2 regions of the Prochlorococcus sp. MIT 1300 genome follow, and region 1 is predicted to be linked to the other one. Evidence: predicted binding sites of a transcription regulator. Region 1 holds the regulator's gene; the other holds the start of a gene.
The links. The regulator NtcA, encoded in region 1, controls nitrogen genes in cyanobacteria. The targets are predictions, from matches to a motif close to GTANCNNNNGNTAC.

Region 1 (12,156 bases):
TTCAAGGCTTCTCGGTTGACTGGAATGGGGCTGGCTGAGGTTAAAAAATGAATGTTTTTGGCATCGGTCTTCCTGAAATAGCGGTAATCGGTGCCTTAGCTCTCGTAATATTTGGCCCCAAAAGGCTGCCTGAACTAGGACGAAGTCTGGGTAAAACCCTTAAGGGTTTTCAGGCTGCATCCTCGGAATTTGAGCGGGAACTAAACAAAGCCATGGCCGAGCCTGAGGCATTGGATAGTGCGAAAATTCCTGAAAAAACCATCTCAACAAAAGAAAGTCAATCTCCAAAACCCAAAGAGGGATGATTCCTGGAGATATCAAGCTGTTAGTAGGACTTGGGAACCCTGGCTCAAAATACAAAACCACACGCCATAACATAGGATTTATGGCCTTAGAGAGGTTGGCGCAAGAAAATGCCGTTAGCTTCAAAAAGCACACCAGAATTGAAGGACTTCTTGGAGAAATTGGTTTTGGTACTAAGCGTGTTCGGTTATTAATGCCAAACACATACATGAATGAAAGCGGCCGCTCAATCCGCTCAGCCATGAACTGGTTCGATCTCGAGATTGAACAATTACTAGTTTTAGTTGACGATATGGATCTACCTCTTGGCAAACTTAGACTTCGAACCAAGGGAGGATCTGGCGGTCACAATGGTTTAAAAAGTACTATTAGTCATCTTGGAACCGAGAACTTCAACCGCCTAAGAATTGGTATTGGTGCTCCAATTGGAATGCCAGAAGAACGACGAGCAAATACCGTTTCTCATGTTTTAGGAGTATTTTCCAAATCAGAGACCCTCCTAGTTGAGAATACGATTAAACAAGTAATTACAGGAATCAATATTATTCAGGAATATGGTCTCGAAAAAGCAAGTAACCAACTTAACTCCTATCAAGCCACTAAACTTGAAAAATAATAATGAATACTCTCCCAGCCACTGCAGCTTGCCTAAGAGTTAACCGTCAGAATTTTGCAGAGAATTTTATAGATGGAGAAGTCTCTGCGGGAGGGTTTGAATGGAATTTTCATTGGGAATTCAGCCAAGGAGAATTACAAGTAGAGCCCTCTCTTGGCAGAGCACTCATTCAAGATGCTTTGCTTAGATTCCTTATTAAAATGGACTATCAGCTTGAGCCAGGTGAAAATTATTTTTTTACTGTTAGGGCTAAGTTTTAAACTTTTTTGATCCTTTCCAACACAGCTTCTTGCCTAGGTAATTTTCTAAAATAATCAAAGCCGCTACAGCATCTAAATTTTCTTTCGGTAAAACTAATCCTCTTGGCAGAAATCTAGTGAAATCTTGAGGGGGCCAAAGTTCCCAATAACGCTTTCTGGCTTTTAAAGTAGTGTTAAACTCTTCTACAACTTGTAAAGATGCAACGCCAGTTAATTTTTCTTCCCAATAATCACTACTAGTACCATTGCCGAGCAAAATCAAGTCAATATTGAATTGTGATTTCCAAAGGGTTATTAAATCAATAACCGCACCTGCATGAACAACTCTTCCTTCCAAAACCAAACCCTTTTCTGGGCATGAAAGTACAAGACCACATTTGTGTCTACCAGGATCAATAGCTATCAGTTTGCCCATGTACTGCTTTTATCGGGCTTATTGATGTTCTGCTTTATGCGTAAACCTATTTTCACTTGATCTGACGTATCACTACTCTTTAAAGCGAACGACTCTAAAATAATAGTTCCACCTAAGAGACCTACCAATTCCTTGCCCAATTGATTAACTGAACTTGCATCAAATTGAAGTCCTGAGCTAAGAGATCCTCTTCGCCTAACCTCTGCGAAAGTAGAGGCTAGTAAAAGGTTTATCTGCTTTCGTATTACATCAGTGGTTCGATCTCTTGGATTAAGGGTGATCTTTCCCAAAACATCACCTTTTTGTACAACAGCAATGTTTGGTCTTACCTCCGGGATGGCATAAACCCATTTTTCCCCTAGCAAAACATTACCTGCTGAACGAAAATTAACGACCCATGTACCAGACTCACTAATAGTTTCTTTAAGCTTTTGAATTTCCTCTCTAGGCACCCTCAGGATCTGCCTATTTGGTTTTTCACCAGGCAAAACCCGCCTAAAAGCCTCAAGATTTGCCTCCTGAAGCAAACGATCAATTATCCCTTTAGCTTGATTCGGGTTATCTAATCTGAACTTCGCAGTAGCCAATCTTTGTCCGCTACTTAAAACAACAGCACCTCTCCTTAAAGCAATCAAATTACTTTCACGCAACCTCAATTCCTTTTGAGCTGCCTTGATCTTTGCTTGTAGGCCATCTAATTGAAATAAACCAACTCTCAATTGCCTGCTCACAAGCAACATCAAACCTAACGATAAAAAACTAATAAGGCTCCCTGTTAGGACTGTGATTAAAACAGCTGTGCTTCTTGGTCGCAGGTTAAATATGCTTAAACGAGCTTTGCCTACTCGACTGCCAAGCCGATCCCCAAGAGTGGATAAGACCCCTCCAAGGACCAATAAAAGAACAATGAGCAGCCAGCCTGTCACGAAAAACGTCGGGCCAAGTTTTTATTTGATTCAAACAACATGAATGGTAGGAAGGGATCACACCTAATTGAAACGCTTAGCAAGAGCAATTGGGTCTAATACCGTAATTTTCTTACGATCAATTTCTACCAGGCCAGCGCTACGTAAGTCTCCCAAAAGTCTGGTAATTGTGACCCTTGTAGAACCTATGGCCTCTGCTATTGCCTGATGCGAAAGTCTCAAATCAATAGTAATTCCTTGATCCCCAGGGACCCCAAAATCCCTGCAAAGAACCAATAAGAAGCTTACTAAACGTGATGACATATCACGATGAGTAAGTGTTTCTATCATCGTTTCTGTTTGCAAGATTCGACTGGAAAGCCCCTGCAAAAGAAGCAACCCAACGCCAGAGTCATCTTCTATCGCCTGTCGAACAGACACAGCAGGAGCCGTAATCATCTCAACCCTAGTGAATGCAACTGCGTGATAGAAGCGATCAGATCTATGGCCTGTTAAAAGAGAAAGAACCCCAAAAAGACTATTCTCTCTCAATAGGGCAACCGTAATTTCTTCACCAGATTCATAGACCCTTGAGAGTCGGACTGCTCCTCTTCTTATTAGATAAACCCTCTCTGCAGGATCCCCAGGGAAAAAAATAGTTTTAGCTCTTTCAACCATTTCAGTGCTAGCACCTTCGAGGGCACGAATCACATCCACCAATGTTCTGCTATTCCCAGCAGGAGCATTAGCAAGGCTTGGAGAAGAACCTTGAGCCACGGGTTGTGATGCATAGCGGCTAAAACCGCCAGGAGCTACAGCCATATATGCAAGGTAGTTGCAAGGACGCTAAGGAGCAGTGAATTAAAGCCTTGTAGCAATAGTGACTATTTTTAGGCTTAATTGTTTAAAGCCGATTTTTGTGCAACCTGAAGTTCCATTAGTCCCTTCTCAGCCAAATCAAGGAAAGAATTCAATTGCTCTCTAGAAAATGGAGCTCTTTCAGCAGATCCCTGTATCTCCAATAGCTTTCCCTGAGAATCCATCACAACGTTTAGATCAACATCTGCAATTGAATCCTCCTGATAATCAAGATCAAGCATTGCTAAGCCATCTACCAAACCAACTGAAACTGCTGCGACTTGCTCCTTGAGAGGATTTTCTTCTAAAAAACCTTTTTCGACTAATCGGGAAAAGCCACGATCAAGAGCGATCCACGCACCTGTAATGGAGGCCGTCCTGGTCCCGGCGTCTGCTTGGATTACATCACAATCAATTTTTACAGTTTTCTCCCCAAGCAACGACATATCTAGGACTGATCTCAAAGTCCTACCTATAAGTCGTTGAATTTCCTGAGTCCTTCCAGAAAGCTTTATTAATTCTCGTTCTTGCCTAACCGGTGTTGACCCTGGAAGCAAACGATACTCTGCGCTCAACCATCCTTTACCTTGCCCCTTCCTCCAACGGGGCACTCCGTCCTCAATACAAACACTACATAAAACTGCTGTATTGCCGGTGCGAATCACCAATGAGCTCAACGCAAACCCCATTGGATCCCAAGTCACTTCAAAAGGCCTTAGTTGATCGTTAAAGCGACCAGAAGTACGTGATGGGCTAGAACCACTCATGAAAAACCAAAATTTAAAAAGCGTCAGAAACCTAAAGAATTGGTTTTCACACCATAGATAGTGTCAAATACCTTGTGAGTCAGACTAAGGCCGCTAGATTTTAAAAAAGGCATTAGCTCTGCTCCTAATTTTAATGAGTGCAAGCCCGAGTCAACGACCCAGGAAGACATCACCACCGGCCTGTATAGAAAGGCCACCACTTGTTGCTGTTCCTAGCCATCCTGCCCTACATCTAGTTGCGCAAGAGGGACAGCTGCAAGTTCATACCGCACCTTATAGGGGCAGTTTCTCCGTTGTACTTAGTGAAGCTCTTAGGGCTGCTGGATTGGGCAGGCGTGTCATGGTTGCTCAATTCCTAAAAGGTGGGGTACACCAGGGGCCAAATAGATGTATTCGACTATGTGGAAAGCTGGAGTGGCTAAGACCTGACGTATCAAGCTGCCTATCCAAACCGCCTAATGATGATGTACATGCCTCCAAAAATGTTAAGGCGGTTGAAGCAATTTGGAAGATATGCCAATCTCACCTTATTAAAGGAGATTTAGATCAACTAGTTCTAGATGAAGTAGGGCTAGCTATTGCCCTCGGATATCTAAAAGAAAACGAGGTGCTTTCTTCTCTCGAGGCAAAAAAAGGAGGTATGGATGTCATCATCACAGGACCATCTATTCCCTCTCGAGTTATGGCAATTGCCGACCAAGTCACCGAGTTACGTCGTGGTTTCTGATGCTTAAAAACGATCGCTGGATTACCGAACAGGCCGCAGCAGGAATGCTTGAACCATTTCAAGCAGGACTCATAAGGCATTTGAACCCTCAACTGAATGAACAACCAGTTTTAAGCTTTGGTTGCTCTTCATACGGATATGACTTGCGCCTATCTTCTAAAGAATTCCTCATATTTAGGCATGTTCCAGGTACTGTGATGAATCCAAAAAGATTCAACCCTAACAACCTAGAGCCAACATCCTTACACAAAGATCAAGACGGTGAATTTTTCATATTGCCTGCCCATTCATATGGGCTAGGTGTTGCATTAGAAAAAATGAAAGTGCCCGAAAATATTACTGTTATTTGCTTAGGGAAAAGTACATATGCCCGCCTGGGAATCATCGTAAATACAACTCCTGCTGAAGCGAGTTGGGAAGGACATTTAACTCTTGAATTTAGTAATAGTTCTGGAGCAGATTGTAGGATCTATGCCAATGAAGGAATATGCCAGTTACTCTTCTTTGAGGGAGACCCCTGTGAAACTACTTACAGTGACCGCAAAGGGAAGTATCAACATCAACCAGAAAAAGTAACCCTTGCTCGAATCTAAAAAAGTGGCAACTGTAGAACTAATTACCGTAACGCCTGATGCTGAAAAAGCTATGGCTTATATAGCCAGAGTAAGCAACCCAAATAATCAAGAGAATGAAAGCTACTCGGGCTTGTTGAAATACTGTATTAAGCATGAACATTGGAGCGTCTTTGAACAGGCATATATGACCCTTCAGATTCAAACAAATAGGGGTATTGCTGCTCAAATTCTTCGTCATAGATCATTCACATTTCAAGAGTTCTCCCAACGTTATGCTGATAGCACCCAGCTGGGGTACATTCCTATCCCCGAATTAAGAAGGCAAGATTGCAAAAATAGACAAAACTCTATAGACGATTTATCTACAGAAATAAAAAAAAGTTTTGAAGAAAAAATTCAACAACAATTCCAGAATTCTATTGAACTTTACGAGTCAATGCTAAAAGCAGGAGTCGCAAAAGAATGCGCAAGGTTCATTCTGCCTTTAGCTACTCCCACACGAATCTACATGACAGGTTCATGTCGTTCATGGATTCACTATATAAATCTACGTAGTGGCCACGGAACTCAAAAGGAACATTTACAATTAGCGGAAGCTTGCAAAGTTATTTTCTGCGAACAGTTTACTACCGTTGCAGAGGCCCTTGGTTGGCATAGATAACGAGTTTAATAATATCTAATAGCCTTAACTATGCGAGCGAGGGCCAACTTGAACCTCATTAAAAGAACTGTCGTCAAGATTGGCTTCACTACTATTTAAAAATGAACTAACAGAACCAATACCTATTGAAGAAGGGAAGGGTGTATCATTGAAAAGAGAGTCCATTAATAAATAAAGTTCTTCTCTTGAACGTAAACCAACTGATCTACCTTTGAACTTCCCTTTTGCATCAAAAAAGTTTAATTCCGGAATCCCATTGACTTCATATTTATCAAGGAGGTCTTCCCAAATTGGATTATCTACATTGAGCAAAACAAAGTCTATTTTTTTTTCATTTTTTTGTTCCAATTCCAGCATGGTTGGCGCCATCTCTTTGCAAGCCTCACACCAACTCGCATAGAACTCAAAAACCGTTGGGCGACCATTCGCTAGGGCAACCTCAGGGTCAAGGGATCTTCTCGCAAGTTGCTCCAAAGGGCCTGCTGGATTCATCCCCCCTTTTAAAAAGAACAGCAAAGTAGCCATGCCAACTGCTACAAGAGCAAGAAAAATCCGTTGAAACTGACCAAGCGAAGAGGATTGAGGACTAGCTGCCATGATCAAACAAGGTTGATAATTCCTTTAGTTGAACTATTTTCTTTTAGTGTGACACATCTAAAACAGATCAAAAAACCTTTTTTAAAGTGGTTCGAGTCATTTCAAATTGAATAAAAGGTTTTTTCATTGAATTAAAGATCAATTGCATTCCATAAAATTTATTTTTGGACTCCGCACGTAAACAAACCATTCAACTCAATAGAAATTTAGGACGCCATCCTTGAGTCTTTATCCAATGACCTTTAAGCTTCAAGCTAATTTTGAGACCTAAATGGCCCAAGCCGCCATTAAATCAGTAGAAACTCCTTTAACAGCAGTCCCTCTAAGGTTTGGGACAGATGGAATTCGTGGACATGCTGAGTCTTTCCTGAATTCAAAACGTTGTCTCGAAATTGGTTTTTGCATCGGAAAGGTACTGTCAGGTAGCGGACCTGTTCTGATTGGCAGAGATTCCCGTTGTAGCGGTGAAGCTATGAGCTATGCCCTAACGGCTGGGCTTAATGCAGCTGGGAAGGAGGTTTGGGATTTGGGTTTATGCCCAACCCCAACTATTGCAACACTCATAAAAGAGTCAGGAGCTATAGGCGGATTAATGGTATCTGCAAGTCACAACCCACCTGAAGACAATGGAATAAAAGTCTTCGGGCCAAATGGATCAAAGCTTAAAAGCTCAGATCAAAGAATTATAGAAAGTTATTTAGAGGAAGACCTTACAGGCAAAATTTCACAAAAAACGACAAATAATAATTCCAATGTGACTAAACACCCTGAGCTCCTAACGAAATATCAAAGGAAGCTAGAGGCCTCAACAAAAGGACAAAGATTAGATGGTGTTTCAATAGTCCTAGACCTTTGCTGGGGATCAGCTACTGCAATTAGTGCTGAGGTTTTTACAAACTTAGGTGCTCAAGTAACTGTGCTACATGGCCAGCCCGATGGGAAAAGAATTAATGTGAAATGTGGTTCTACTAATCTTCTACCACTCCGAAAAGCTGTCCTTGAAACAAATGCTGAAATGGGCTTTGCGTTCGACGGAGATGCTGATCGAATGCTTGCAATAGATAGTAAAGGACGTGTTATAGATGGCGATCATATACTTTATCTTTGGGGCTCGGCTTTAAGAGAGCAAAATGCTCTCCCAGAACAAAGGCTTATAGCAACAGTTATGTCCAACTTAGGATTTGAAAAAGCTTGGGAAGACAGTGGGGGCCTTTTAGAACGTACAGCGGTTGGTGATCAATATGTGCATACTGCAATGCTCAGCAGCGGTGCTGCATTAGGAGGAGAGCAATCAGGACACATTCTTTCCTCAGAGCATCAATTTGCTGGTGATGGTTTATTTACCGCCATCCAACTTTCAACTCTTTGTAAATCAAAAGGATTAACTCTTACTCAATGGTTAGATCAGAGTTTTACACCATTTCCTCAAAAACTAGTAAATATACATGTTCCAAATAAAAGTATCAGGAGAGGTTGGTCTAATTGTCAGCCTTTAAATGAAGCCATTTTAAATGCTAAGGAAGCAATGGGCAATGAAGGAAGAGTTATAGTTAGGGCAAGCGGAACTCAACCTTTAATTAGGGTAATGGTTGAAGCATCTGATTCAGGGTTAGTTGATTCTTTTTCCTCTAAAATTGCTTGCCTGGCAGAACAACATCTAAATGCAGCCTAAACTTTATTTTAAATAAATTAAAATCAACTTTCCTCTAATTACAATCGCAAACATCCCATTCCTCCTCTAGCAATGACAAGGTGGGAATAGAATTTTTATTTCTTAAAAAGAGGGCCCTATATATAGGGGAACCATTTTGAGAAGCATAAATCTCCCTTTCAGTTGCAATACTCATAGGATTATTTGTCAGCCATGCCTGAGACTCTTCACCAATACGTTCAAAACAATTACTCATCTCAATCAACTTCAACATTGGATCGATTACCGACAACAAATCACTTTGAATAAAAAGCTCCTTACCAGGCGACAAGGCATTTGCAATCGACAGCAATAACTTTGGCTGAAGAACTCTGCGTTTCTTATGCTTTCTCTTAAACCAAGGATCGGGAAATTGAATTGTTACTCTATGAAGTTGTTGTTTTGAAAGGTTATTTAGCCAGGCGTCAAGACTCACATTTGCATTGCAAAAGAGAAACCTAAGGTTAGCTATACCTAGCTGCTCACGTTCACGCTCCGATGACAACACAAGAGGATGGCGAATTTCGACTCCAATATGGTTCCAATCCAGCTGCAAAGGAGCTAGTTCTAGTAAAAACTTTCCTCTTGCAGAGCCAATATCTAAATGCAATGGCATATCATAATCTTCAAACAATTCTTCAGGCCTAGGTATGCTTCGAGGCAGCTGAAAAAAACGGCTTAGAGGGTTGACATGTTGACGCACTAATGAAAATTTTTAGAGGAGTCTTCTATAGAAGAAATATGCCTTAGAAGACCCCAACAAGCTGTATATCCATGAACATGAGTTGCTCCACCAACCGAACCAATCTCCCCATTACAAAATGCACCTGCAATTGGAACTTCTTGAATCAACTCTCTAGCAATTGCAACATCCCCATTCTTAACTCCATATAAGCTCTCCCCTCTACCTAAACATGCCATTAATAATCCAAAAACTGGAGGTTGATCAGTTCTGTCTAAGGCTGCTCTCAAAAGCTGAAAGGCCTCCTGCCGTGAGGCGTCTGCTTCTCGCAGTTGAAACTGCACATTCTGCCCTACTCGCATCTGTTCAGCGACAGCCACAGCTCCGTTATTTGGATCAACACCTATAAGATTCCGAACTAAAAAACCTGCTTGGGCTTTAGGCGAACCAGTCCCCCCTATAACCAAATCTTTACATTCAACTCCAAGGAACAGAGAATGCCTAACGAGGTCTCTTTCTCGCTCTGTCAAATCAGCAAGAACTCTTTGTAGGAAAGCAACAGGACTATCTCTTGATTCCTCATGACTAAGTTCTATCAGAACATTTTTTTGAACCCGTTCAATCGCAAATACTGGACCTATAGGTTTGCAACCCTGCGCAACAACTGACTCTAAGAACCATTCACCTCCAAAGGTACAACCGACAGCACCATCAACTACTTGATCTCCAAAAAAAAGAGAGCCATGTGCAGCATTATGAGGGCCAGCTATTCCTCCAATAGTTGGTACAGAAGGATAGGCATAGTCAAGACCACTTATAAGGTCATTAATTGATCGTGTGGTGGGATCAACCAATAGCAACATGCTATTGGTTGTTAGAGGGTCTGATCCCACCCATTGCTGCCAATCATGAGAAGGCCCATCCAAATCTGGCAATGAATTTGTGTTTATCGCAAAAGGGTGCAATACAGCACCAGGCAAATTCAACAGAGTTACGCTTAATGCAGGTTTCCGCTCAACCTCAGATGTGATCAAATCACTTCTCGTACCTATCACTCCTCCTCCAGCACAACCCAACCAATGCCTTGCTTTTAAGCGGGCTTTTAAAAGTGGAAGCAAGCGGGGCAAATCACTTGCATAATCAGTCGAAGCAAAAACAAGCGCCAAGTCTGCCGTGCTTTCACCTTTAAGATTGTCGCCAACCTCTTTAACGGCACTCTCTAAAGAAGCTTGCTCAGACAAGGCCGTCCGGCAAGTTGCCTTAGAGGCACGTTGAAAAAGCCAATTTAAGGAAAAGTACGAACCCATAGACTCGACCCTAACAACTCCTTTACTCATCACTGCGAGATTGATAATGACGACATACATAAGGTTGCTATGAGTGAAATCGAATACCGCTTACTCGTATGGCTGACTTATCGACTTGCTGGAATATTCGCTTTAGGCCTACCTCTAGTACTTCTCATCTGGTCAATCCTCAGAAATCAAAGCTCCCTAATACGCCTCTTAATTATCTATTGGAAAGTCTCAAGCCTTTTAGCAATAAGCCTATTGCTTCTTGCTGATCATCGTCCAATGGGATACATCGCATTTTTTCTCGCACCTTTCTTGATGGCCTCCTCGGTCTGGTTCTGGACAGATCTCAATGAAGAACTTGCAGATCAACCACCATTTCGACCTTTACCGTTCACGGTAAAGCTATGGCGTTGGGCATTAACAGGGTTTGCAGTTTTAGCTGGAACAGTTTCCTACCAAAGTCTTGCTTGCTTAAATTTTGTACAGCATGCGAATTGCTTACCCTGGCTAGAAGGGCCAAAGTTAATCCAGCAAACTATAGAAACTCTATTTAAGTTTCTTTTTGGGGCGCAATGGACCGAGCCAATATCAGCTTTCATAGGATATATAACACTATTTGCTTATATTCTTGGAGTGCTTCAACTCCTTTTAGTAAAGCTGCCTAAGCAAGGGAGAATCGCAGGAGGATTTTAGCCAGTAAAATAAAAAATCAAGCCTCACCTATTCAATCAATATAATATTAATGTTATAAAACAAGAATTATTTAGAAGAAAATATTTACTTATTTTTCCAAAACTTCGATACAGCGGCTACAAATAGTGGGATGATTTTCATTAGAGCCTATATCACTCTCATAATGCCAGCACCTCTCACATTTTAGACCTCTTGCTCTCGCAATTTCAATTAAAGCAAGTTCACTCTTATGGCTAGCCAATACCTCTGCCCAAGGCTCCCCTCCTATTTGTAGCTGTGAAACAATTAGCCAATCTCTCAAGCCATCAACTTCTTGATTCCCAGAATCATTCAGCCAATTCAAAGCATTCTTTAACGCAGAACTGACAGGGTCCACCCGAACAGATGCCTCAAGAGATGCTCCAATCTCTTGTTGATTTCTACAATCTTCGATAACACGATTTACCGCAGATCTCAACTCACGTAATTCATGCATTGGCTCCACCAATGTTTTGTCCCTCCAGGCATCATCTGGGACAGGCCATCCTCTTAGAAACACTGAATCCTCATCTACATCATATGGGATATTCTGCCAAATGTCCTCGGCCATATGACACAGTACAGGTGAAATCATACCTGCTAGTTTTTCAACAATAAGCGACATTACTGTCTGACAACTTCTTCTTCGGAAGTCATCACTATGACTTACGTAAAGTCGATCTTTTGCAATATCTAGATAAAAATTTGACAAATCTGACACACAAAAGGCCTGAAGAATCTGAAAAAATCGCGCAAACTCATAATTATCAAACGCTAATGAAACGTCATCAATAACTTCAGCAGTTCTATGGAGCATCCAACGATCAAGCAATGGCAGCGAATCAATTTCTATTGAATTACAAGATGGGTTGAAGTCATGCAAATTACCCAAAAGATACCTTGCGGTATTTCTTACTTTTCTATAAACATCTGACAACTGGCGCAATATACCAGGGCCTATTGGCACATCAACGTTGTAATCAACGGAGCTTACCCAGAGTCTAAGGACATCTGCTCCATAAGCGGGTTCTAGTTTTTGATTAGTGCCCCCATTTATAACAACTGAAGGATCAACAACATTTCCTAGAGATTTA
Region 2 (12,156 bases), 290 kb from region 1:
TTAATTGAAGCGGCTCAATTGCGCCTGCCAGCATCCCCACATGAAGCCTTAGAACAAAGAAACTCCTCGTTGGAAAAAGAAATTTCTAAAGAATCTCAATGAGCAAAGAGCTACCTATAGTGGAATACTTCCACTCTTTACAAGGAGAAGGAACACACGTTGGTCGAAGTGCATTTTTTATTCGTCTAGCTGGCTGCAATGTCAAATGCACTTGGTGTGACACCAAAGAATCATGGTCAACAGAAAATCATGCACAATATTCTGTACAAAGATTGGCACAAGAAGCTGTTGAAGCTATGAAAAAAGGAGCCGCCTTTATTGTGCTAACAGGAGGGGAGCCACTTCACCACAATCTAGATGACCTATCTGAGGCAATAAAAGAAGAAGTGCGAATAGAAAAAGTCAATGAAATCCCAATTCATATAGAAACAAGCGGAGTGGATGCGATTACTGGCAGCCCAAATTGGATAACATTGTCTCCTAAGACACATGCATGGCCTAGACAAGAAGTTTTAGCTGCATGCCATGAACTCAAGATAATAATAGATAAAAAATCTGATCTAGATTTTGCAGAAAAAATGGCGATAGAAGCCAGTAAGGCCAGGGGGAAAAGTGCCAAATTATTACCAGAATTATCGGCAGAAAATCCTTACCTATTTCTACAGCCTGCCTGGCATAGTCCACAGAGTCTTGAACTTGCCTTAGAACACGTCAAAAAAAATCCAAAATGGAGGCTTAGCATTCAAATACACAAATTCCTAGGCGTTCTTTAAAACTATAAGTTATTCTTAGAAGTAGTTTTGTAAATGCCATGACTAAGCAACAAAATCTAGTTGGGACTATTTTACACAGCTTATTTACAACCTCAAAGCAAAAGCCTAATTAACTATAAGCTCATCCACCCATGAGGATACTAATAGGAATAAATCAGAAACTCTCCCCCAAAATTGCACCATATTATTATGAATGAATTTAAAACTATTGCCTTGCTTTCAGGAGGTCTTGATTCAGCTACGGCAACTGCATTAGCAATTGAAGCGGGGCACATTGTCATAGGACTATCAATAGATTATGGCCAACGACACCGGAAAGAATTAGAAGCAGCTAAGAAATTAGCGAATGAACTAGAGATAAAAGAACATCATATAATTAAAGTAAATTTAGCTGCTTGGGGTGGTTCATCGCTCACAGATAAAAAACAAGCCTTACCTGTGGAAGGTGTGCAAAAACAGACTATTCCCAACACATATGTTCCTGGAAGAAACACAGTTTTTATTTCGATTGGCCTCAGCCTGGCAGAAGCAAAAGGAGCCAAACGTATTGTACTAGGAGTGAATGCAATTGACTATTCAGGTTATCCAGATTGTCGACCTGATTATCTAAATGCCTTTCAAAGTTTAGCAAACTTAGCAAATAAAGCAGGACGGGAGGGTAATGGAATAAAGCTTTGGGCGCCTTTGGTTAATTTAAACAAAGTTCAGATTATTCATGAGGCTATACGGCTAGGTGTACCACTGAAAGAAACCTGGAGTTGCTATAGCGACCATGAAACACCCTGTGGGATATGTGATAGTTGTAGAATCAGAGATGAGGCACTGCTAAAGGCTGGTAGAAAAGATCTTTGCAGCAATTGGTTCAATGATTACACCTCAAAAAAAATTATGTGACTGGAAGGAACCAATTTTAATAGTAAAAAAACTAAGAGAATTATGGGGTGAAGCTGGTTTAATTTGGCTAGACGGAGATGGAAGCAGACTTGGTAGATGGATAACATTGGCAGTTGATCCTCTACAACAAATTTGTTGCAGAGGCCTTCCTCAGTCTCCCAAAGCATCAAACCCTTTTGAAGCGCTACGAAATCTAGACCCAGGGCATTGGACAGGTTGGCTTAGTTACGAAGCTGCAGCATGGATAGAACCACAAGGTTTTTGGAAGCCAGATCAAATGGCAACACTCTGGATTGCAAGACATGATCCATTAATACGGCTAGATCTAGAAAAGCATCAATTATGGATCGAAGGTTACGATCTCAAACGATTAGAAGATATGGTCAATTGTATAGAGGCAATTAACTCAAAAGGTGAAGAAAGTAATACGGAGCGAAGAAGACTATTCACAAAACAATTAAGTGTCCCAATCACAGATTGGGAATGGAAAACCAAGAAAACGGACTACGCTATGGGAGTACAAAATATCAAAGAATTCATTGCAAATGGAGATATTTTCCAAGCAAATCTAAGTAGTTGCTGCACTACTTATATACCTAAGGACATACTCAATCTAGAAATCTTCCAAAAGCTACGGAAAAAATGTCCGGCCCCATTCGCAGGTCTGGTGGTAGCTGGAGGTGATGCAAAAGGTGAAGCAATAATCTCAGCGTCACCAGAACGTTTTATCAAAACGCTATCCAATGGTCAAATTGAAACGAGACCCATCAAAGGCACAAGACCAAGAAATCCAAATCCATTAATAGATGCAGATTTAGCGGCTGATTTAGTGTGCAGTCCAAAAGATCGTGCTGAAAACATCATGATAGTTGATTTACTACGTAACGACATAGGCAAAGTTTGCAAGCCAGGTTCTATTCATGTACCTCAACTTGTGGGATTAGAAAGTTATCCTCAAGTACATCACCTCACTTCTGTTGTTCAAGGTGAACTTAGAGAAAAGCAATCATGGGTTGACTTGTTAGAGGCTTGCTGGCCAGGAGGGTCCATAACTGGGACTCCTAAGCTACGAGCCTGTCAAAGACTCAGTGAACTGGAACCAACCTCACGCGGCCCTTACTGCGGATGTTTATTACGAGTCAATTGGGATGGGGAACTAGATAGCAGCATCATAATTAGATCACTAATACGTCAAGCAGATACCCTCAGAGCCCATGCAGGATGTGGCATAGTTGCCGAATCAGAGTCCCAAGCAGAAGCAGAAGAACTTAGCTGGAAACTACTACCAATGATGAAGGCGCTGCAATGATCAAAAAAGAAAATAAAAGTATTGCTTGGTTTGATAATCAATGGGATAAAATTGCGAACTTACAGTTTCCATTACAGGACCGCGGTCTTCACTTAGGGGATGGTATTTTTGAAACCATTCTTATACATCAAGGCTACCCACAACATCTACAATCACATATAAAACGCTGGGAAAAAAGTGCATTATTGCTAGGAATGGCAAATCCACCAGAAGCTGATTGGATAGAAGAACTAATCAATCAAGCAGTGCAACGTTGCAACGCCTCAGAAACTGATGCGGCTTTAAGAATTAATTGGAGTCGCGGTTGCTTAGAAACAAGGGGAATTAACATACCTATTACTTCTACACACCCCTCAACGCATCGCTTTTGGTTAGAGTTCAACTCCATTTCACCATCCTTTCAACCAATAACAACTCTAATTAGTAGGCATGAGCGTAGGAATCCATGGAGTAATTTAAGTCAATGCAAAACATTCGGCTATGGGCAATCCATTCAAGCTCGTCGAGAAGCTCAACTTGCAGGCTTTGATGATGCGTTACTACTATCAACAAACAATGAATTATGTTGTGGTAGTACGGCAAATATACTGATCTTTCGCGAAGGCAAATGGCTAACACCACACTTAAAAAGTGGATGCTTGCCAGGAGTAATGAGACAACAAGGTCTGAACAGAGGCTTATTTAAAGAGGCTGAATTAAGTGCAATTCCTCAAAGCAAAGATCAATGGGTACTTATAAATAGTTTAGGTTGCCACCCAATTCAAAAGTTAAATAATACACAGCTAGAAATCTTTCCCAAATCTTATGAGTTATGGCAATCACTACTCATGCCTAAAAGGCAATAGGCATTGTGACATTCGCAGGGGTTGGTGCAGCAGCTTCTATCTGAGTATCTACTACTCTTCCAACAACCACAATTGATGGAGATATAAAACCTTCTTCTTTGACCTTCCCAACCAACTCATCCAAAGAGCTCTTTAAATAACGCTGTCCTACCACTGTGCCTTGCTGAATAACTGCTGAAGGTGTCATTGGATCTAAGCCCCCAGTCAAAAGAGCGTCAACAATACTTTCTAAATTATGCAAGCCCATATATATCACTAAAGAATCAGAAGCATGAGCAAGAGCTTGCCAATTAACAGCGGGTCGTTTTTTATCAATTTCTTCATGACCAGTGACAAAAGTCACAGAACTACCAACCACTCGATGAGTTACTGGAATACCTAAATATGCTGGGGCAGCAATACCTGCAGTAACACCTGGAACAACCTCGACGTTGACGCCATGTCGACTCAAATATGCAGCCTCTTCTCCTCCGCGACCAAAAACGTAAGGATCTCCGCCCTTTAAACGCACTACACATTCATAACGACTAGCCAAGTCCAGAAGGATTGCGTTTGTTTTCGCCTGAGGAACTGAATGGTGACCCCTACGCTTTCCAACAAATTTAGAGTCACAAGAGTCAGGTACCAAACTCAGAATTTCGTTAGGGACCAGTGAGTCATATACAAGAGCATCACACTGTGATAGGAGGCGACTAGCTTTAAGTGTTAGCAAATCAGGGTCTCCAGGTCCTGCACCTACGAGGTAAACCTTTCCTAATTTCATCTGGTTCATGGTAATGCCATCAACAAATTGGCCAAGGAAACATACAAAAAGTCAATCTCTAACAAGGAAGATATACCATCAAATTCATTCATTGAATCTGCCATGTGATTTGGCGCTAATGCTAAAGGTATTGGATAATATTGTTTCTTAGTTAACAAGTCATAGGAATTCCAGTTCTCAAAAGGAATAATTTGAGTTTTTAAAAACTGCTTTAAAGAGCTTATATATCGATCACCCAGTCCTTGCCTAATAGGGTGATGGATCAAAGCTACAGATCCGTGACACACTTTACTAGTCAAAAACTCCAACAATAAACGGTTCCAGGAATACCAAGCACCCAAAAATGGCAACAAATTCACCTTGACTCCAAGGTGATGCAATCTATCCCTTATCAAAGGGACATCATGTCTTACATGATGTCCAGGGAGTAAAAATAACGGAATCAACCAAGCGGACTTGGAGCTAGTTATCGGCAAGGAATCCGCAGTTAAAGCCTCAACAACGACTGAAGACCCTCGACGCGACCTTAGTGAGCTCGCAAGATCCATCAAGCAAGACTCTACAAAGCCACCAGGACGCCCATGGACAATCAAATGCAAAGGCCTTGGTCTGTCAAAAATTGAATTCCGTAACAACGGCCACGGATCTTCGGCAGAGGAAACTGCTGTAGTCGTTTTAATTGTTTGAAAATTCACGGAACAATGGCATACAGAGGTAACAAAAGACAGCAGCCGAGAAAAAGGGCATTTACAGCGAATAGCTCAAATAGCAAAAGAGCAAGCCACACAAATAATTTATTTCAAAGAGACTTGGTTGCTATGGCCAGGGTTTGGAAGATGTTGAGACAAGGGGCTATTCGATGGATTGGAGAAGCTGGTCGACAATACTGAACCACACAAAAAGGGTGAAATTGATTTAAACCCCCATTCAATTACTTTTTTTGTATTGATAATTACATTTCTTTTGATCAATTTGCCAAAACGTAATTCTCGATACATTGGATGGCTTAGAAAAAGTGGTTAATAGTCATCGACATCACAACTAGGAACATTTTCAAAAAACTTTAATACGATGACTGAGGAATTCACACTTAAGCCTTATTTGCAAGGCAAGAAATTGAATAAGATTGAGCAAATGAAATCAATTAAAGATGGGTTGGAAATAGGCAAAGACATTGATAAATTTTCAAAAATCGGTTGGCAAGAAATGGATAAGACTGATTTAGAATTAAGGTTGAAGTGGTATGGGATGTTTTGGCGCCCAAAATCCCCGGGTCAATTCATGCTAAGGCTAAGAATTCCCAATGGAATCATCAATTCTACCCAACTAAATATTGTTGCCTCTATAGTTGCAAGATATGGTGAAAATGGCAGTTGTGATATAACAACAAGACAGAACCTTCAACTGCGAGGGGTTTTAATAAGTGACCTGCCAGAAATAATAAAGCGACTTAACGAAGCAGGTATTAGCACTATACAATCAGGTTTTGATAATCCAAGAAATGTTACTGGTAACCCTTTAGCGGGAGTTGACCCTGAAGAAATAATAGATACAAGACCTTATACAATTGAATTGCAGAACTATCTTACAAATAATGGAAAGGGTAATTCAGATTTTTCCAACCTTCCAAGAAAATGGAACACTGCTATAGCCGGTTCCCAAGACAATTTCCTTCTACACAATGACCTGATATTTCACCCTGTAAAGCATCAAGGCGAATTAGGATTTGGAGTGTGGGTTGGAGGGGTACTTTCTGCGCAGCTCAATGTATATGCTGTACCATTAAATGTTTGGATTAAAGCTAATCAAATATGCAAGCTAACTGGAGCTATTCTAGGTCTATGGCGTGATAATGGAGAAAGGGACAAACGCCCCAAAGGCCGATTCAGGTTTTACTTAGATAGTATTGGAATTGATGTATTTAGGAAACTACTAGAGAATAGATTTGGACCACTTATTGAAGACCCTGGTTCAGAGTTTAGCAAGGACACACGCTCATTATTTGGAATACATCCACAAAAACAGGCCGGTGAGTTTTACGCAGGGATACATGTTCCTGTTGGCAGGTTAACTGCTGAAGATCTTCAAGACCTTTCTACAGTTGCATATGAATATGGAAGCAGTGAAATTCGATTAACAGAAGACCAAAATATAATCTTCATCGGCATACAAAAAGCTTCACTCGAAAAATTTAAAGAGAATCACCTTTTAAAGCGATTCCCTCTAGCGCCACAAGCAATAGCTGCAGGAACCGTGTCTTGCACTGGAAATACCTATTGCAGTTTTGCACTAACCAATACTAAGGATGTAGCTTTCAAAGTTTCTAGCCAACTCGACAAGGAACTTGAGCTTCCTAAAGAAGTAAAAATTCACTGGACTGGATGTCCAAATAGTTGTGGACAAGCCTATATGGGAGGCATAGGTCTAACAGGCACAAAAGCAAAGAATAAACAAGGACAAATGGTAGAAGCATATCAAGTGACTGTAGGGGGCTCTCAAGGTAAAATTAAAAATATTGGTACAGTCCAACACAAATCTGTTCCCAAAGATGAAGTAAAAGCGGTCATAAAGCAAATACTAATAAGTGATTTCGGAGCCTCACCAAAAAAAACAAATAAGAAAAGAATTAGGAATTTAGTTTCTACTGTTCTTAATTATTTGTTTCAGAAGGATAAAAGCTGTTATATACAATAACAGCTTTTATCCTTCTTATATCGCTTAACTTTTTCATCATGACTAACACAACACAAAGCAAAGATCTATTTTCAAGGTTTGTAAATTGGTTGAGTGAATTAGGCAAAGAGAAACCTATTTCTAATAATGAAAATGGAGGACAAGATCCATTTTCAAAGTTAATGAACCGTATTAGCGGATAAAAATTTCCTCAACACAAAATCTGAAACTCATGAATCAAACAACTTCTCAAATGGACTATGTCCTGCCCAATGAACTAGTAGATGGGATGATTGCCGCAGGAGGCAAAAAGGCAACAGTCAGTGCTAAGAATCTCTTAGTTCGAGGATTCTATTCTGGTGCGATTCTTGGGCTAGCAACTTGCTTAGCAATTACTGTAGGTATACAGTCTAAAATGCCTTTTCTTGGATCATTTCTATTTCCTTTTGGGTTTGCAAGTATAGTTCTTTTTGGGATGGAGCTAGTAACAGGAAACTTTGCCCTTTTGCCAATGGCAACATGGGCCGGTAAAAGCACTTGGAGATCTACATTTAGGAATTGGACATGGGTATGGATTGGGAATTTTATAGGTACATTACTCGTAGCTATTTTATTATCAATTAGTCTCACAAGTGCTGGAACAGTAGAGCCATTGGCGGCTTCAGATGGTGGCAAAGGGTGGGCTTTGATTGCAGCCAAAATAATCTCAATTAATAAGGCTAATGTTTTAGTCAAATACGAAGCTCTTGGAAGTACTGGATTCTTTCTTGCATTTCTAAGAGGAGTCATCGCAAACTGGCTGGTATGTTTAGGCGTAACGATGGCGCTTGTTAGTAAAAGCGTGCCAGGCAAAATACTTGCTTGTTGGTTGCCAATCACTGCTTTCCAGACTATGGGAATGGAACATATAGTTGTTAATATGTTCTTGCATACTGCGGGCCCACTTCTTGGATCTGGTGTTCCTTTTACAAAAGTAATCTTTTGGAATTTCCTACCAGTTACCATAGGCAATATCGTTGGAGGAATGGTATTTATTGGCATGCTCTTCTATAGCACCCATAGAACCAAGATGTCTAACGTGCTCCCAAGTATTCACGATGAAAAACTTGAACGTGAACTCGCTGCAGAACTAGGCGCCAGATGATTTAATTAGGGAATTCCCAGAAGAATATTTTCTTCTGGGAATTCCGCCCCTAAACGTGATAAATAGTTCATCAGCCTCACACATAGATTGATTATCTTCATGAAAACTACATTTATACATCAAATTAATAATCCTTTTCTCGTCAATTTTTCGATCTGCTACTTCTCGCCAGAGACGGTTGGTCAACTCATCATCAGCGAGGCAGAACTGCGCATGAACAAGCTGTCTAGCAAGATCAAATATCATTTCTTGTTCAGACGTAAGGCCAACTTCTAAAAACTTGCCAGGCGATTTGCCCTGGTAACGCAATTCTGACTTATTAGATATAAGGTCTCTAATCATGAATTCTGTATGCAGGGTATGACTATGTCTAGATCCTATGCCAGGCCTGTCTTTCTAAATTAATAAAAATTCAATAATTATGCCCTTTAATGTTAAGCTTAAGGATAAGGGTATTCACTATTACAAAGCCAATCTCTTTCTAAACAATGACAGGCATTGAATCAGAGATCTGGGAAAGACTTTGCAATACTAAGATAATTCCAATAGAAGTTACCTGGCTTGCTGATAAATACTCTCCAACACTATCCAAAGAACTAAAAATTGCAATATGTGAACAGCTGGGCATGAAATCGCAAGAAGGCTGGAAGGCAATAAAAAATCTAATTAAAAAATATGGAAAACAACCTGAACTAATTCTTGCCAGTGGGCTTTGTCATCAGGATGAAGCCAAAGAACTTCTTCTCAACACTATAAAAGAAGAGGATGGAAAGTTTAATATAACAACAATTAGGGCACTTAACTGCTGGGGCGCAGAACTGCCAATAAGCTTGCTAAAGCAAATTCTTGAATCTCTAGAACAAGAAATTAGACTTGCAGGAATTGATTTGCTAAAGTTTAAATTACATACACTTAGTGAAAAAGAAATTTTAGAATTAACCAAAAACCTGCTTATTGACATACGTGATCCAATATTAGTTGCGACTATCAGGGTATTACAACGCCGAGACGAAGAATCTATTAGCGAAAAGCTAAGAATTTTAGTTGAAGAGGGTTCTGATGTTGTTGCTAAATCAGCGTTAATTGCTTTAGGTTCAATAGGGACCCATAAAAGTTATGAAATTCTTACTTGCCTATTTAAAACACTACCTCCAGGGATTAAAAGGGATCTAACCAACAAACAACTCAAGAGCCAATATAGATTTGCAAATACTTAGGTTATCAAGATAAAACCATGATCTAAGCAACACATCTTAGATATAATACAAACAATTATTTAAATAGCAGGGCAATTACCAGTGACTTTCGATATCCATATGGAAGAAGCTATCGAAAAGCGCTTCAAAAATTATCTCCGCAAAATAGCAAGTGGTGAAAAAACAAGTCGAGGACTGAGTAGAGAAGAGTCTGCAGATGCTTTAAAAGCAATTCTTACTGGCAAAGCAAGTCCAGCTCAAATAGGAGCATTCTTCATTGCTCATCGTATTCGCCGACCGGAACCACAAGAACTTGCTGGAATGCTTGATACTTACCTATCACTTGGCCCAAAGCTTAAATCAGTGAATAATCAAAGAGCTCCCATTTGTTTTGGGATGCCTTTCGATGGACGTAAAAGAACCACACCAATCTATCCATTGACAACCCTTGTATTACTAAGCGCAAATCAGCCAATTGTGTTACAAGGTGGAGGAAAAATGCCAATTAAATATGGAATAACTACATCTGAGCTTTTCAAGAGTCTTAGTCTAAATGTCACAGGATCAACAATCCATCAAGTTCAAACTGGGTTCGATAAGAATGGGTTGGCAATTATTCACCAACCAGACCATTTCAAATTAGCCGAAGGAATAATCAATTATCGAGATGAAATAGGCAAACGTCCACCTATAGCAAGTATGGAACTAATCTGGACAGCTCACCAAGGAAAGCATATTTTGATTAGTGGCTATGTACATCCACCTACTGAAGCAAGAGCCTGGAAAGCGCTTGATATTATTGGAGAAAACAATATTATAACTATAAAAGGTTTAGAAGGAAGTATAGATTTACCCACAAGTCGTGCATGTATTACAGCTCGCGTTCAGAACAAAAATATTGAAAGATTGATCTTGCACCCTCGAGATTACAATTGCCACTCAAGTGACATTGAATGGAAAAGTGTACCAGAATGGAGTGCACACGCATTGCAAGCACTTGAGAATAAAGGCCCTTTAAAAACAGCTCTTTATTGGAATGCAGGCGTATACCTATGGTTTTCTGGGTTAACAAAGACTTTAAAAGAAGGCATCGAACTTACAGAGTCTCTTCTCTCTTCTGGAGAAACATTGAAGAAGCTCAGTGAACTAATTAAATGGGAAAACTTGAGACAGTAATCTATAGCATAAAATTTGATTGGTTTTGTCACACCTAAGGCCAAAGAACAAGTGTCCAACTCAATCCGTTTCTAAAAGGTTCCTGAAACATTCAAAAAAATTGATATTAAAACACTAGAAGCTATATGGATAGTGATTTGACTGAGCCTACGTAAAGTATTTGAATGAAGTATTTGAGATGGTGAGATCGAACATGACTCAATTGAAAATGCGTAGATTTAAAGCTCCAGTACTTCTGTGTGCATTCATAACATTGTTGAACGACAGGTTAAGTGAAACAATCCTCCTTCCGCTTTTACCCAAACTCAAACAACTTTTTGACTTCAGCGCAACAAATCTAGGACTGCTTGCAGGCACTTATGCGTTAGCCCAATTTGCAGTAGCACCACTTATAGGTGCATTAAGCGACCGGTATGGTCGCAAACCCATAATGACAATCTGCGTTGGCGGATCAGTCATAGGGCTAGGGCTTTTTAGTTTGACAGTCGGATTGAATTGGAACTCTCTACTCCCAGATTGGAAAAATCTCACATCATTACTACTCGGTTTATTGTTTCTATCAAGAATTATTGATGGTGCAAGCGGAGGAACCGTAGCTAGTGCAACTGCTGTTCTTGCTGATATTTCTACTCCTGAGAAAAGAGCAAAAGCATTTGGCCTCATAGGCGTTGCATTTGGCCTTGGTTTTGTAATTGGACCTTTCCTTGGCGGGCTGCTAACAGAAGTGAACTTCACATTGCCCGCTTTGACTGCGACAGCATTTGCACTAGTCAATCTTTTTTTAGTCATATTTCTACTGCCTGAAACACATTTACCCTCTAAGCGAATTTCTATTCCAAGCAAGGCCGCACTAAATCCAATCACTCAATTGATTCGAGTATTCACAAACCCTATAGTTCGTCGTCTTTGCACAGCATTCTTTCTCTTCTTTATGGCCTTCAATGGTCTAACTTCAATGCTCCTCCTATATCTTGAAGAGGTTTTTTCATGGCAAGGTTTCCTTCCTGGCCTGAGCTTGGCTGTGGTAGGTCTTGTCGCAATGATTATTCAAGGTTTACTTATAGGTCCCTTGGTCAAAAACTATGGTGAATATCGACTCACTCTTGCAGGTATAGGATTCGTAATTATTGGCTGCATCTTACTAATCCTGGCCAACTCGGAAAACTCAATACCAATGGTATTTACTGCATTACCTTTACTTGCTGTCGGAACAGGCCTTGTAGTTCCTTCTCTAAGGTCATTAGTCTCTAGAAGACTTGACGATTCTGGTCAAGGAGCAGTTTTAGGTAGCCTTCAAGGTCTTCAGAGTCTAGGCACATTTTTAGGAGCTGCTGCAGCTGGCTTCTCATATGAGCAAATAGGGCCTCGCAGCCCCTTCATTAT

Region 2: the regulator NtcA is predicted to act here: its motif matches at 5,527-5,540, upstream of SOI83_RS06160 (ferredoxin--nitrite reductase).

The regions. Positions count from the first base shown of each region.
Region 1 covers NZ_CP139302.1:878,432-890,587, forward strand. Annotated here, with positions in the region: gene psbH (photosystem II reaction center phosphoprotein PsbH) at 1-38, shown strand, start outside; gene SOI83_RS04670 (TatA/E family twin arginine-targeting protein translocase) at 48-305, shown strand; gene pth (aminoacyl-tRNA hydrolase) at 302-919, shown strand; gene SOI83_RS04680 (DUF3146 family protein) at 922-1,179, shown strand; gene SOI83_RS04685 (resolvase) at 1,169-1,594, opposite strand; gene SOI83_RS04690 (DUF3084 domain-containing protein) at 1,582-2,520, opposite strand; gene ntcA (global nitrogen regulator NtcA) at 2,584-3,321, opposite strand; gene rph (ribonuclease PH) at 3,396-4,124, opposite strand; gene SOI83_RS04705 (cob(I)yrinic acid a,c-diamide adenosyltransferase) at 4,258-4,851, shown strand; gene dcd (dCTP deaminase) at 4,851-5,444, shown strand; gene thyX (FAD-dependent thymidylate synthase) at 5,449-6,087, shown strand; gene SOI83_RS04720 (thioredoxin domain-containing protein) at 6,112-6,684, opposite strand; gene glmM (phosphoglucosamine mutase) at 6,956-8,356, shown strand; gene trmB (tRNA (guanosine(46)-N7)-methyltransferase TrmB) at 8,391-9,077, opposite strand; gene SOI83_RS04735 (FIST N-terminal domain-containing protein) at 9,077-10,363, opposite strand; gene SOI83_RS04740 (DUF3177 family protein) at 10,433-11,044, shown strand; gene ileS (isoleucine--tRNA ligase) at 11,133-12,156, opposite strand, start outside.
Region 2 covers NZ_CP139302.1:1,168,618-1,180,773, forward strand. Annotated here, with positions in the region: gene SOI83_RS06125 (CTP synthase) at 1-102, shown strand, start outside; gene SOI83_RS06130 (7-carboxy-7-deazaguanine synthase QueE) at 99-773, shown strand; gene queC (7-cyano-7-deazaguanine synthase QueC) at 963-1,667, shown strand; gene SOI83_RS06140 (anthranilate synthase component I family protein) at 1,639-2,976, shown strand; gene SOI83_RS06145 (aminotransferase class IV) at 2,973-3,821, shown strand; gene cobA (uroporphyrinogen-III C-methyltransferase) at 3,808-4,593, opposite strand; gene SOI83_RS06155 (DNA mismatch repair protein MutS) at 4,590-5,279, opposite strand; gene SOI83_RS06160 (ferredoxin--nitrite reductase) at 5,656-7,278, shown strand; gene SOI83_RS06165 (ferredoxin--nitrite reductase) at 7,317-7,460, shown strand; gene SOI83_RS06170 (formate/nitrite transporter family protein) at 7,511-8,401, shown strand; gene SOI83_RS06175 (hypothetical protein) at 8,387-8,743, opposite strand; gene SOI83_RS06180 (HEAT repeat domain-containing protein) at 8,890-9,618, shown strand; gene SOI83_RS06185 (anthranilate phosphoribosyltransferase family protein) at 9,718-10,773, shown strand; gene SOI83_RS06190 (MFS transporter) at 10,967-12,156, shown strand, end outside.